2 linked regions of the Crateriforma conspicua genome follow. The protein of the gene in region 1 interacts with the protein of each later gene in a pairwise test. Links are inferred from orthologs where the notes say so. Each region holds a gene or a part of one and is shown on either strand. Other genes may lie near its edges.

The links.
Region 2: the proteins of Mal65_RS04460 (region 1) and dnaB interact in binary tests that used the Escherichia coli proteins (3 or more experiments, as listed by UniProt). The link is inferred for Crateriforma conspicua from one-to-one orthologs.

Annotation. Positions count from the first base shown.
Region 1 is NZ_CP036319.1:1,223,955-1,230,668, forward strand. What follows is about bases 2,136-5,066. They hold Mal65_RS04460 (ATP-dependent helicase), read left to right. Parts: upstream 2,136-2,558; coding sequence 2,559-4,574; downstream 4,575-5,066. Other genes in these bases: Mal65_RS04455 (hypothetical protein), read left to right, coding at 2,136-2,444; Mal65_RS04465 (PEP-CTERM sorting domain-containing protein), read left to right, coding at 4,827-5,066. Outside these bases: tyrS (tyrosine--tRNA ligase), read right to left, coding at 1-693; ispD (2-C-methyl-D-erythritol 4-phosphate cytidylyltransferase), read right to left, coding at 779-1,642; more of Mal65_RS04455, read left to right, coding at 1,818-2,135; more of Mal65_RS04465, read left to right, coding at 5,067-5,708; Mal65_RS04470 (SpoIIE family protein phosphatase), read right to left, coding at 5,811-6,714. UniProt on the Escherichia coli protein: Rep helicase is a single-stranded (ss)DNA-dependent ATPase involved in DNA replication; it can initiate unwinding at a nick in the DNA. It binds to ssDNA and acts in a progressive fashion along the DNA in the 3' to 5' direction.
Region 2 is NZ_CP036319.1:3,546,485-3,553,154, reverse strand. Bases 1,836-4,722 are described here. They hold dnaB (replicative DNA helicase), read right to left. Parts: upstream 4,059-4,722; coding sequence 2,613-4,058; downstream 1,836-2,612. Other genes in these bases: Mal65_RS13255 (DnaA/Hda family protein), read right to left, coding at 4,175-4,722; Mal65_RS13265 (hypothetical protein), read left to right, coding at 1,836-2,512. Outside these bases: Mal65_RS13270 (sulfatase family protein), read left to right, coding at 1-778; more of Mal65_RS13265, read left to right, coding at 890-1,835; more of Mal65_RS13255, read right to left, coding at 4,723-6,085; Mal65_RS13250 (GNAT family N-acetyltransferase), read right to left, coding at 6,638-6,670. UniProt on the Escherichia coli protein: The main replicative DNA helicase, it participates in initiation and elongation during chromosome replication. Travels ahead of the DNA replisome, separating dsDNA into templates for DNA synthesis.

The sequences.
Region 1 (6,714 bases):
CTTTCGACCATCGCTGGTCGTCAGCAACGGCGCGGTGAATCCGTAAAGCGTCTTGCCCAGCATCCGTCGGCCCAGGTCGATCCCCGCGGTGACGTTGCCCCATTGGTCGCTTCCGCCGGCCTGGATTTGACATCCGTGATGTTGGGCCAAGTAGACGAAGTCATAGGCTTGCAACAGCATGTAACTGAACTCGGTGTAGCTCAGGCCCGCATCGCTGCCCAGTCGCGAGCGGACCGAATCTTTGCCAAGCATCGTGCCGACGGGAAAGTTCTTGCCGACGTCGCGCAGGAATTCCAGGTAGCTGTAATCCTTCATCCATTGATAGTTGTTCAACAGGATCGCGCCGTCATCGCCGTCGAAATCCAGGAACTGTCGCATCTGTGCTTCGACCCCCGCGACGTTGCGTTCCAGTTGGTCGGCGGTTTGCAGGTTCCTTTCTTCGCTCTTGCCACTGGGGTCGCCGATCATGCCGGTGGCGCCGCCGACCAAGGCGATGGGGCGGTGGCCGGCACGTTGAAAGCGACGCAGCATCATCAATTGCATCAGCCCACCGACGTGCAGGCTGGTTGCCGTCGGGTCAAAGCCGATGTAGATCGTTTGCGACCCGGAATCCAGCAATTTGGACAACGCGTCTTGGTCGGTGCATTGGTGGATCAGGCCACGCCACTGAAGATCTTCTAACAGGCTGTTCACGGTTATCAGGTGCTTTTAAAAGGCGTACGTTTTTGAAGCGGATCGTCGGAGCCAAATCATCTGGCGATGGATCGGCGGTTCGGTTTCAGTGTGTTGCACCGGAGCTGTTCGGGGCATCATGCGTTTGGGCTCGCATCAGGGCTTCGGCGACGGCGAGATCGTCCGGGTAGGTGATTTTCAGGTTGGCCGGTGACCCCTGGACCAGTTGCACCGGTCGCCCCATTGCTTCGACCATCGCCGCGTCATCGGTGACCGGGAAGCCGCGATGACGCTGATAAGCCTCACGAATCCAGTCCAGCTTGAAAACCTGGGGTGTCAGTGCCATCCACAGGTCGCGTCGATCGACGTTGCGGCAATCCTGGCCGATGTCACGCTTGATCGATCCGGCCAAGGGGCTGGCCAAAATGGCCGCGCCGGTTTCTCGCGCGGCGCGAAAGACTGAAGCGATGTCCGACGTCGGGACCAACGGTCGGGCGGCATCGTGGATGGCGATCCAGTTGGCCGTGCCGGTGTCCACGGCGGCGATCGCGTTTCGGACGCTGTCAAATCGTTCGCGGCCGCCGTCGACGATTTCGACCGGGCGTGGCAGCGGCCAGCGTTCCAGGTGCTGCCGAAACGTGGGCTGATCGGTCGGGGACGCCGCCACGATCAGCTGGCAAACTTGCGATGATCGGCAAAGTCGCCGTGCGGTATGGATCCACAGCGGGATCCCTGCCAAAGCCGCAAAGACTTTATTGTCCGACGACGCGAATCGACGACCGCTGCCGCCGGCCGGCAAGATCACACAGATGTCTCGCTGCGATCGATCGGTCGCGTCAAATTCACTCTTCGGCCGTTCGGGACGTTCGTCGGAGGCATCGGGGGCACGGTCTGGCATCGTTTCGATGGGGCTGTTCGGCGGGCCGATCGTCGGTCTTTGCCATGCGTTGGTCGGCGACAGGGTTTGCATTCAATGGCGCGAATCGTAAAGTGATCGCTGCGGCCATACAATGATGTCGGGGGTCGATCGCGGTGCGAAGCCGCACTGTGGCGCGGGCTGAAATCCACGTTGCCGACCTTTGACCTGTGAAATTCAAACCCACAATCCTGCCCTGTCCCCGCTTTTCTTCGGAGCCGAGCGAACGATGTCTGACTCAAGTCGATTGCCAGTGGTTGACGCGATGCCCGGCGACCAGCCGACCAGCCCCGTGACCGGTTGCTGTGGCGGACTTCGGCGTCTGTGGTTTGCCGGTGCGGCATTGGTGGCCGTGGCCGGATTGGGAGCCGCGTTTTTCGCCGGTCGGCAATCCCAGAACGCGACCGTTGATTTGGATTCGCTGCCGTTGATCGATGCGACCGCCGCGGTCGCTAGCGAAGATTACAGCATCGCCACGGGACCGATCAGCGATCGCGCCGAAGGCTTGTTCGTACTGGATCACAACAGCGGCCTGCTGCAGTGCCACGTGATCTATCCTCGGTTGAACCAGTTCATGGCCAGTTTTACGGCCAACGTCAACGATGCGCTGGGCACCGGTGGTAAAGGTGGCAAGTACATCATGGTGACCGGTGCGGCCAACTTTCAGGGATCGGCCAACCAACGTTTGGCACCGTCGGTCTTGTATGTGCTGGACACTTCGACCGGCAACTTCGTGTGCTTCGCCGTGCCGTTCAGCCAAGCGATGCAGAATTCACGCAAACCGCAAACGGGAACGCTGATCCCGTTGGCCAACGGCGGGGCAAGCTTGGTCCCGGATCGTGATCGATTGCGATAGGCCGTCTCTTCTGCTTTTCCCTGATGACTTTGCGGCGGTACAGGCGGTGATGACGTCACCGCTTTGCCGCCTTTTCCGCTTGGTACTGTCGACGACGGATCGAAGGCAAACGAATTGTCTGAATTCAATTTGTCGGGGTTGAATCCCCCGCAAGCCGAAGCGGTGCGCACGCTGAGCGGCCCCATGTTGGTGCTGGCGGGCGCGGGAACCGGCAAAACTCGCGTGGTGACCTTCCGCATCGCCAATCTGATCCGGCACGGCACCGCGCCGGATCGCATCCTGGCCGTGACGTTCACCAACAAAGCGGCCGGTGAAATGCAAGAACGCGTGGCGGAATTGCTGGGAATCAAAGGTCGGCGAAAACGCCGCGGTGAAAAGGCACCGCCCAAGCCGATGATCAGCACTTTCCACGCCCAGTGTGTTCAAATTCTGCGTCGACACGCCCCGGCGATCGGGTTTCCGGCGAAGTTCAGCATCTATGACCGCAGCGACCAGGAATCGCTGGCTCGCGGGATTCTGCGCGAACTGCGTTTGCCCAACACGGCGCTCAAACCGGCCGACATGCTGTCGATCATTGGCGGATGGAAGAACGCGGGAATCCATCCGGAAGAATCGACGTCGGTGGCGTCGACCGACAAGGAACACTTCGCCGCGTCGGGGTACCGTCGATACCAAGAAGGCTTGCGGCTTCGCGGGGCAATGGATTTTGACGATCTGTTGCTGCACACCGAAATGCTGTTTGACCAGCATCCCGATATTCGTGACGAAGAGGCCGGGCGGTATGACCATGTGCTGGTCGACGAATACCAGGACACCAACGGGTGTCAGTATCGGATCACCAAGCACTTGGCGATGCGTCACCGAAACCTGTGCGTCGTGGGTGACGACGATCAGTCGATCTATGCCTGGCGCGGCGCGGACGTCTCGCACATCCTTAGCTTTGCGGACGACTGGGACGATGCCAAAGTGGTCTGGCTGGAGGACAATTACCGCAGCACCGGTGCGATCCTGGAGATGGCCAACCGTTTGATCGCCTTCAACACCCATCGGCACGACAAAATTCTCAAGCCCAGTCGGCCCCAAGGCCCACGGCCGCGCATCCTGCAGCACAAGGACGAAATTGCCGAAGCCAAAGTCACTGTCAGTGAAATCAAGCACCTGATCGAAAACGAACACATCCAGCCACGTGACATCGCAATTCTGTTTCGGACCAACGAACAGCCGCGGTTGTTCGAAACGGAGCTTCGCAAAGCCGACGTGCCTTACGTGATGCTGGGATCACAGTCGTTTTTCGATCGTACCGAAGTCCGTGATGTTGTGGCTTATTTGAAATGGGTCGCCCAACCGGATGACGAGGTCGCACTGTTGCGGATCATCAACAAGCCGGCGCGTGGAATTAGCAAAAAGACGATTTCCACGCTGATGGAGCATGCGGTGCGGCGTGGCCAGCCGATTTGGTCGGTCATGCATGACGCCCATTCGATCGAAGGCTTGAACAGCCAGGCACTTCGCGGCATCAACGACTTGATCGCGATCCAGCGTGACGTGACTGATCGGGCCAATGGGGAGGGGATCGGAAAAGCGATGGAGACCTTGTTGGCTCGGACCGCCTACATGGATGAAATCGCCCGCAACTATGAAGACCCCAACGAACGGGACGCTCGCTCGGCGTCGGTGGGCGAACTGGCCAACGCGGTTTCGGCCTTCGAAGATTCTCGCGAGGAAGCGGACCTGACAGGATTCTTGGCGGACATTGCGTTGTCGGGACGCGAGATGGGGAACGAAAAAGACAAGTTGGCTCTAAAGAATTCGGTCTGGCTGCTGACGATGCACGCCGCCAAAGGACTGGAATTTCCGGTCGTTTACATGGTGGGGTTGGAAGAAGGCATCCTGCCGCACAGCCGCAGCGTCAAAAGCGGGGTGGAAGAAGACATCGCCGAAGAACGCCGACTGTGCTACGTCGGCATCACCCGTGCGCAGGAGAAGTTGACGCTGTCGCTTTCGCTGACACGCCGCAAATGGGGGAAAGCACGTCCGACCGTCCCCAGCCCCTTTCTGTACGAAATCACGGGGAAGGCAGAAAATCCGAAAAAGTTTCGAAAAAAAAGTGCGGGTTTTCAGAGAAGATAAACCCTGGAAAACGCCCGATTGTCGTCGAAATGAATGCGTAAAACGCGGGGTTTGAGCAAGGCAGGGTGTCGGCCTAGCGTGAAAATCTTACCCCGCGATCACTTTCTTGTGAGCACATCCTGCGGCTTGGGGCGTTTGTCGCGTTGAATAGCCGTCAAACTCGGATTAAGTTCCTAGCATCGGTCGATGCATGGAACGGGGTCCCTTCGCCGGCCATCCCCCCCAAAATCTTCAGCTTTGAGACGACCAGCAATGAGAGTGAATTTTTCGACACTAGTACTGTCAGCCACAGCGACGCTTTTCTTTGCGAGTTACTCACAAGGGGCGATCAGCGAATCTGTGGGGATCGTTGACGACATCAACGATATGACGACGTCTGCTTCTCAGGTCGTGACATTCGAAACGGATGGTCTGGGTTCCGGTTGGAATTTCCAGAATCCCGAAGGTGTCCAACAAGTTACGACACAATTGAACTCGACTTCGTTGAACCCCTCGATCTTCTTCAGTTACGAAGATTCCTCCGTCGCGGGTGGGGTCTACTTCAACGACGGTGGATCAGGTAGCGGATACCCAAACCCAGTCCTTCGTAGAAATGCGATTTCGTCCGGCGGTAGCCCGCTCGATGGACCCGATCAACGTATTTCAAATGGTGTGACCGGTACTGGTGGCACAGTCTTCTCCGGTCCCGAGACCGTGTTTATCGATTTTCGATTCGGAAATACTCCTGCACCCGATGGTGGCGTTGCCGGAGATCCTGCCTACATGGACGCGGTTGCTTTTGACTTGATCGTCTCGGCTGGCGTATCAGTTGACGTGCAGTATCTGCAAACTAGGTCGGATGGCGATTTTCTCATCCACGAGGATCTCGGTATTACCGGTGGGTCTTCAATGGTCCCTCGATTTGTTGGGTACGAGCGTCCTGGAGTGTTACCAGATCCTGGAAATTTCAACCGCGTGAAGATCACGTTCAGCGGAACTCCGACCGGAGGCGTGACAGAGAATTACATCATTGATGATTTCCAAACGGGGACCTTTACGGCAACGGCGGTACCAGAACCGTCATCGTTTGCGTTTGCCTTGATGGCTGGTGGTGGCTGGGTTGCACGCCGCGTGCGTCGCAAGAAGATTGCTTGATCGGTTGGCAAAAAGCTGACCGTGCTAAGGCACAGCAAGGGCTCGTCGGTTGATTCCGGCGAGCCCATTTTTTGTGCGCTGGTGAAAGACGACAGAAAGTCTTTAGTCGCGGCGAGTGATCACGGCAGCGGATCGCTCGGAGAGAAGCCGGGTGCCATCCAGGTCCTTGGCGATGCGTGCAAGAGGACGTCGTGATCCGCCACGCGACGACTTGCGAAGCAGCCCGCCGAGGTGATCCGCGGTGGTGGATTCGACAAGGCCTGCGTTGTAACCCAACAGTGATTCGCCAGGCTGCAATTGAAACTCAGATTCGGCAAAGCTGGGATCAAAATCGGTCGCCAACGGGCGATGGTTCGCCGCGATCAACGGTCGATAGCCGAATGCACCGCCGATCATGGCGGACAAGTTTCCAGCCGCAACGATTTCACCTTCGCCACTGTCAGGCGAAAGCCGGGCGTACATCAGCGAACAGGTTTGGCCGGTGACCCCCATTTGCCACAAGCTGTCGCCGACACGTCGCAGCAGTCCCGACAGATCATGTCGGTATCCCAGGTGCGCGATCGCTGCAGCCTTTGCGAATGCGGCGGTCATTGCGCCGGCGGTGGTCGGATCGTTCGCTTCGGCCATCAGCCAGGCGACCATGCCGTCGGGCAAGACGTCCCAGTGATGCCATCCGACGGCCCAGGTTTTGGGGGACTCGATCAATCCATCGACATACAAGTCTTCGCTGATTCGCGTTCCAATCGCCAAGGTTTCGTATTGCCAGGCGGCCAGGCGATTCAGGTGTGATGCCAGCGATGCGTCGTCGGCACGATCGGGCCGCGCCGTCACTTGTTTGTCCGTGGCTGATTCGGTGACGTCGGCGATACGAATCGTCGGACCAGATTCGGATGACGACGGTGCAATGTCTGGTGCGTCGCCCGTGATGGACACACGATTCATTTCATTGGCGATCTGCGATGCTGTCAGGCGTGCGGCGGCCGCCTGGGCATCACTGATTTCGTCG
Region 2 (6,670 bases), 2.3 Mb from region 1 along the record:
GCGTTGTGTCAAAGGCGTCGACGATAACTTGGGGCGATTGTTTGATTATCTGAAACGCAACAATCTGTTTGAAAACACGATCATTCTTTACACGTCGGACCAGGGAATGATGCTGGGCGAACACGACTATATTGACAAGCGATGGATGTTTGACGAATCGATGCGTACCCCGTTGATCATCCACTACCCTCCCGCGATCCCGGCCAATGTGCGATCGGATGCGATGATCGAAAACATCGACTTGGCACCGACGTTGTTGGATTTTGCAGCTGCGACGATTCCGCCTGAGGTTCAAGGACGGTCGTTTCGCGAGTTATGTGAAACGGGAATCGAACCCAAGGACTGGAAACAAGAAGCCTATTACCGCTATTGGATGCACATCGCCCATCACGATGTCCCCGGCCACCTCGGTATTCGAACCAAGAGATACAAGTTGATGTTCTTCTACGGGATGGATTTCCGAGACCGTGGGAAACCGCGGACGCCGCCGGCTTGGGAGCTGTACGATTTGCAGTCCGATCCGCTGGAGCTGACCAATGTCGTCGACGATCCAGACTATGCCGATGTGGTGAAAGACCTGAAACGTCGGCTTGCTGAAAAGCGAGAATTGATCGGTGATACGGGGTCGGAATCTGCCGAGGCCGAAGCGGTCATTCAACAACACTGGGACGATACCCCGGAAGATCGTGCACAGGCGCGTAAGATCTCCGCGGCTTATGCAAAATCGCGGCAAGGTCGACGACGCTATATCCCTGGGGAGAACAAGCACGATAAGTGATTGTCGGGCCGCAATACGGCGCGGCAGGGCGAGTCCCATCACGCAAAGCGAAGCCTATCTGCTAGCCTTGTGGGCTTACGAAAGTCAACAGAGGCGGGATGGGTTGATCGAATGAGTTCGAAGTCGGAGCGTCCGAGCAAACGCAGGTGGTTGGGTTGTTTACAGAAGGCGGTGATCGGCCTTTTCGTCATTGCCATCGGTATCGTTGCATCGCTTTTGATCGTCGTCGCGATCCGGCAGAGCGGTGCGAAAACGCAAGTCGCGGAAATGAAACAGGCGATCCGAGATGCCGGAATGCCCATCGATCCGGATTCTTTGGAAACGTACCGACAGGAATTGGCATCCGACGAACAGACCGAGTCGTGGGTGGATGTGATCCGCCAGTTTCGCCCCGACTCGGGCTATCGCGATCGTGTTGCCGGTGTTCCCCGGGTCGATGTGACGGCCGCATGCCAACCGTTGTGGGCCGGTGAACCGTGGGGCGAGCGAGACACGGTGCGGCGGTTCTTAGAAGAAACCGGCACGCTGCGTGATGATCTGGCCGAGGTGCTTGATGGGGCTGGACCGATTCATACGCCGATGACGTATGCCGGCGTCGATACCATTCCACCGGCGGCCGATGTGGCTCGCGAGATCGCTTCTATCCTTGCGTTGACGCATCTTGAAGCGATCGATCGCGGTGACATTAACGCATGCGTCCAAGCCGTTGGGCAACTGTTTGCCTTGGAAAGTACGTTGCAAGGCGAGCCGATGGTGTTTCCCCAGCTGATTCGACTGGGTGTGTTCAACGTCGCGTTGGAAGAATTGCGGCGTGTCGTTCAGCTTGGCCAATTGAACGCGGATCAGATCGACAATCTTCTAGCAAACCTGGATCGCGTGCTTCCTTGGGACAAAGCCTTTCAACGGGCGATGATCGGTGAACGGGTGGTCGCGGTGACTGTCTTTGAAGATGGGACGTTGCCCGATGGCATCACTCGCAAAATGCTGGGCATGGCGGGTCCCCGCGACCAATTGGAAACCCTTAGGTGGTATGAAAGATTCCTCGCCTTGCCGACCGATGATCCGGTGACCTTTCTGCGTGCGGCGGCGGAAACCAACGCCGACATGGAGTCCACTCTTGAATCGGCAAACCTTTGGCGACGAGTCGAAACCATGACGACGGGCATGACGCTGCCGGCGTTAAGAGCAATCGCCGTGACGGTGATTCGAACCGAGGAGAATATTCGCTTGGCCCGATTGGCACTCGTTTGCCAACGATTCGAAATCGACCGAGGTCGTTGGCCGTCGTCTTATGACGAGGTTCTTGCGTTTGCCAAAGACGAGATGGATTTGTCCCGCGACGCAATCATCGGCATTGGCCCCCTGCCCTTTGGCGTCAAGCCGGATGGAACGAGACTGGTTCTATGGGGACGACGAATCGAAGGATTCAATGTCGAGTTACCAGACGAACCACCGGAGTCTTACTGGCCCGATGCGTGGCGGGGATTGCCGCCGAAGCAAGATGACGATGACGCCGATCTGGCCGTGAATGAGTCCGACCAACTGGGTTTCGATAGCGAGATGGACATGTTCGACAGTTCGATGGGATTGGATGCCGCGGATGATGCATCGACGGTGCCTGACGAATTGCGTGATCCCGATGTGGACCCGCTGGACCGTCATCTGCGGTTGATCTTTCATCGTGACCGACCGTCGGACAGCTTCTACAAATGGGTGCTTCAGCCGTCGAAATGAGTCGGTGTCAATCGCGCCGGCTACAGGTTTTCCACTAAGTATTTAACACGCACAGCGTGACGTGCGGCATTGGTTCGGCGTGGTGTGAATCCGCGCGGGATCAGCCGCCGGGGGAAGTGAATTCGGCGTAGTCGTCAAATTCGCTGTGGTGCTCCGGCGCTCGGTTGGTGAATCGCGTGAAGTCGGATTCCCATGTCAATTCGACTTCACCGACCGGACCGTTCCGCTGTTTGGCGATGATGATTTCAGCTTGGCCCGCGAATTGCGCTCGGTCTTCGCCGCGATGATAGTATTCTTCGCGGTGCACGAACATCACGACGTCGGCATCCTGTTCGATGGCACCGGATTCCCGCAGGTGCGAAAGCTTGGGACGGTGATCCTTGCTGTCTTCGGCCTGACGGTTCAACTGAGACAGACACAACAGCGGGACGCCCAGTTCCCGTGCGACGCCTTTCAAACGCCGCGCGATCTTGGCCACCTGTTCTTGCCGTGGGTCGCGCGAGTTGTCGGGTTCGATCAGCTGCAGGTAATCGATCACGATCATGCCAAGTTCGTCTTCACGGCGTTTGATCCGCCGGGCGGCCGCCGCGATTTCGCTGACCGTTCGGCTGGGTGAATCGTCGACGAACAGCGGAGCCTGGCTGATCTCGTTGGCCGTTTGGACCAACCGTCCTTGGTCGTCGGATGAAATGGTTCCGTTTCGCAAGCGGTGACCGTTGACGCGGGCCAGCGAACACAGCATCCGGTCGGCCAATTCGATGCCCGACATTTCCAGGCTGACGAACAGCACGGGCAATTTTTGTTCGATGGCGACGTGTTCGGCGATGTTCATTGCCAACGCCGTTTTCCCCATCGACGGTCGAGCGGCCAGGATGATCAGTTCGCCGTTGTGCAGCCCACCGGTCATCTGGTCAAAGTCGGTCAGTCCGGTTTCCGCCCCGCCGTCGGTGACCTCGTCTCGCATGCGTGCTTCCATGCGGTCCATCGCTTGGTGAAGCACTTCGCTAAGGCTGTGCAGCGATTGGCTGGACCGGCCGTCCATGATCGCAAAGACTTTTTGTTCCGCCTGGGCACACAGTTCTTTGGCGGTGCTGGATTGATCGTATGCGTCGCGGAGGATTTCCGTGCTGGATTCGATCAGTCGTCGAAAGACCGCTTTTTCTGCGACGACTTCGCCGTAGTACGACGCGTGTGCCGCATTGGGGACTGCGCCGGACAGCTTGGCCAAGTACGCGGCGCCACCGATCTTGTCGTAATTGCCGGCGGTCCGCAGCTTGGACACCAGCAATGTGATGTCGATCTTTTCGCCCGTGTCGTACATGTCACGACAGGTCTGATAGATCATCCGGTTGGCGTCGTCATAGAAGTCTTCGCTGCGCAGCGATGCCAGGTCGTCCAGCACGTCGGGCATCAACAGAACGCTGCCCAGGACGCCCATTTCGGCTTCCAAATCGAAGGGCGGGTTACGCTGCAGAATTTCCGCGGCGGACTGTTTGCGTTCGGGTTTGTCGCGACGACTGTACGTGTTGGAAAAACCGGCGCTCATGTCGATCCTGTCATCCTGAAATAGCAAAGAATCCTGGGTCGGCTGCGTCCGATCTTGCCGTGATCGTCACGGCGCTGACCGGCGGGGCCGCAACCGAAAAACCCGTCCGTGGTGAATCAGCCGGTTCGCAGCACTTGTTCGATCCGCTGGACCGCTTGTTCGGCCGACAAAGCTTTGGGACCGCGACCGATCAGTTTGCCTGATTCGATCCAAGCGGTCACCTTTTTCGATGCCGCGATCGCCGTGCTGTGGCTGCGGCCGCCGTAGTGCTTGGCGATTTCGGAAAAGGCCGACGATGTTTTCTGGCGGGCCAAGTACATCGCCAACATTCGTGGTTCGCTGACCGTCCGTGTTTGCGCGTTGCTGCGTAAGATCGCGTCGTCCAAATCGAAGACTTGGCAAACGGCGCGTTCGATCGTCGACAGTGTGACCGGCGGTGCCTGGCTGCGAAGGATGTCGCCACCGAACTGGCGAATTTCATCCATCGTCGGCATCCGTCCGTACATCCGTTGCAGCGTGTCGACCAAGTTGACCACGCCGCGGACCAGACGTCCGTCACCGTCAATCATGCCGGCGATTTCGTCGACCACTTCGGAGGGCCACTGGATGTTGCATCGTTGGGTGATCAATCGCTGCATCAACGGCACGCGGATCGCGTTGTCCAGCGGCAACAGCGGGCAAACCAACCCCGACGCCATGCGTCCGACCAATTCACCGGTCAGCCCGTTGATTTCGCTGGGGGCACGGTTGGCGGTGAAGATGACCGGGCGTCCCTGTTCCATCAACGCTTCGGTTGTGTACAGCAATTCGCGAAGCGTGGCCTTTTTACCACCCACAAATTGGATGTCGTCGATGATCAACGCGTCGACTTCGCGATAACGACGGCGGAACGCCGACAATCCGCTGGTCCCAACGAACTGGATGAAGTCGTTGGTGAAACGCTCGGCCGACAAAAACGAAACACGTCGCATGCGGTGACGCTGACGCATGTGGGCGGCGATCGCTTGGGCCAAGTGAGTCTTGCCGACACCGCTGGGGCCGTGGAAATACAACGGCGTAGCCGATCCGGGCGACTGGCAGGCCATTCGTGCGGCGGTCAAAGCCAGTTGGTTCGACGGGCCGCCCAAGAAGTTGGCCATCGTGAACTCCGCTCCGGTGCAACCGCCTGTAGCGGGCGTGGGAGCCGATGCCGAGCTTGCCGCTGCGGCATGGTTCTTCGCCGAACGGTTCTTGGCGGGCGGAGTGTTCGCCGAGGGGTGATTACCCGACGGATCCGCCACCGAGGCGGCTTCGTCGATCGACGTCGTCGTCGCGACGTCGGTCGATGCAGCCGCAGCGGCAGGGATTTTGTCGGTGTTTCGCGACGATTGCGGCTGGGAATTCAGCGGCCGCGGGGCGTCGTGTGCTTGGACGGCACTGGGTTGCGCGGCGTTCTGTTGCCCGGCGTCTCGCTGCGGGGGGGCGTTGCGATCGTTGTCTTTCTGGTCGCGTTGTTGTTGGCTGTGATCCCACAGCGTGGCGATCGATTCGGACGAACGTCCGCCGCGACGATGCCGTCGGCCGGCCGGGCGACGATCCGTGTGGGATGCGGAACCGGCCGGTCGTGCCGCACGTTTGGCGACTGCGGGCGGCGCGGGATCGACGATATCATCGGCCAGGGTTTGTTGAACCGCGGGCGGACGGACTTCGATCCGATAGCCCCACATAGGCGGTGGTGAACCGTCGGTCGGCTGGGGCGCGGCTGCCATGGCGGCGGCACGCAGTTCACGCTGCAACTTGGACTGCATGCGGTCGGCGGCGAATTGTCCGCGGACGTTCAAGACGATCGCGGCATCGAACCGTGAATCCAGCTCGGCGGGCTGGTCGACTTCGGACGCGCTACTTTGGTCATCGCCGTGCTGCACTGTGATGTCGACCCCTTGGCCGAACCACAGACGAAATCGGTCTTCGCCGATACGTCGCATCAACGCTTCCTTGAATCGGTCGACGACTTCCTTATCGTCGGTGCTGCCATGCGATGAAGACATACCGGTAGCGCAATCCTCCTTCAATGCTTTGTCGCCGAAGAGAAACATCCGTTGGAAACCACGCGCCAGCCCTCGTTGCTGTTGCGTGATTTCGAAATCCAGTGGTGACCGGTTGGGGTCCGGCCGGAATCTTTCGACGACACACCAAAGCGTTGGCAGAATGACCTGACCAACCTAGCTCCGCCGGGCGGCTGACCCGCCGTCGCAGACTCCTTCACGTGGTGCTCCGGCGACTGCCTGAGTGCCACGTGGAGGCAGATTCTAGGATTGCTAGCATTCAAGTCAAACTCGCTTACTTGCGGCTCGAAAACGTGTCTTCGGCGGACCCAGTCGGCGCGTCGTGCGGCCCCTGAAATTACGTCGGTCCGGTGTGTTGTGGCGTGGCGGATTCGCGACCACCACAGGCACGGCTTTCAGTTTATCGACCCGTGGATAATCTGTCGCCGGTTGAAATGGGCTGAAATATTCACGCAATGTTTACTTTTGCAAACCGCTTGGCGACAAGGACTTACGACGACCGCGTGGAAGCGGAGCCAGAACGAACGGCCGACTTCATCGTTTTTCAATTTTTCTGCCCCAGATGGA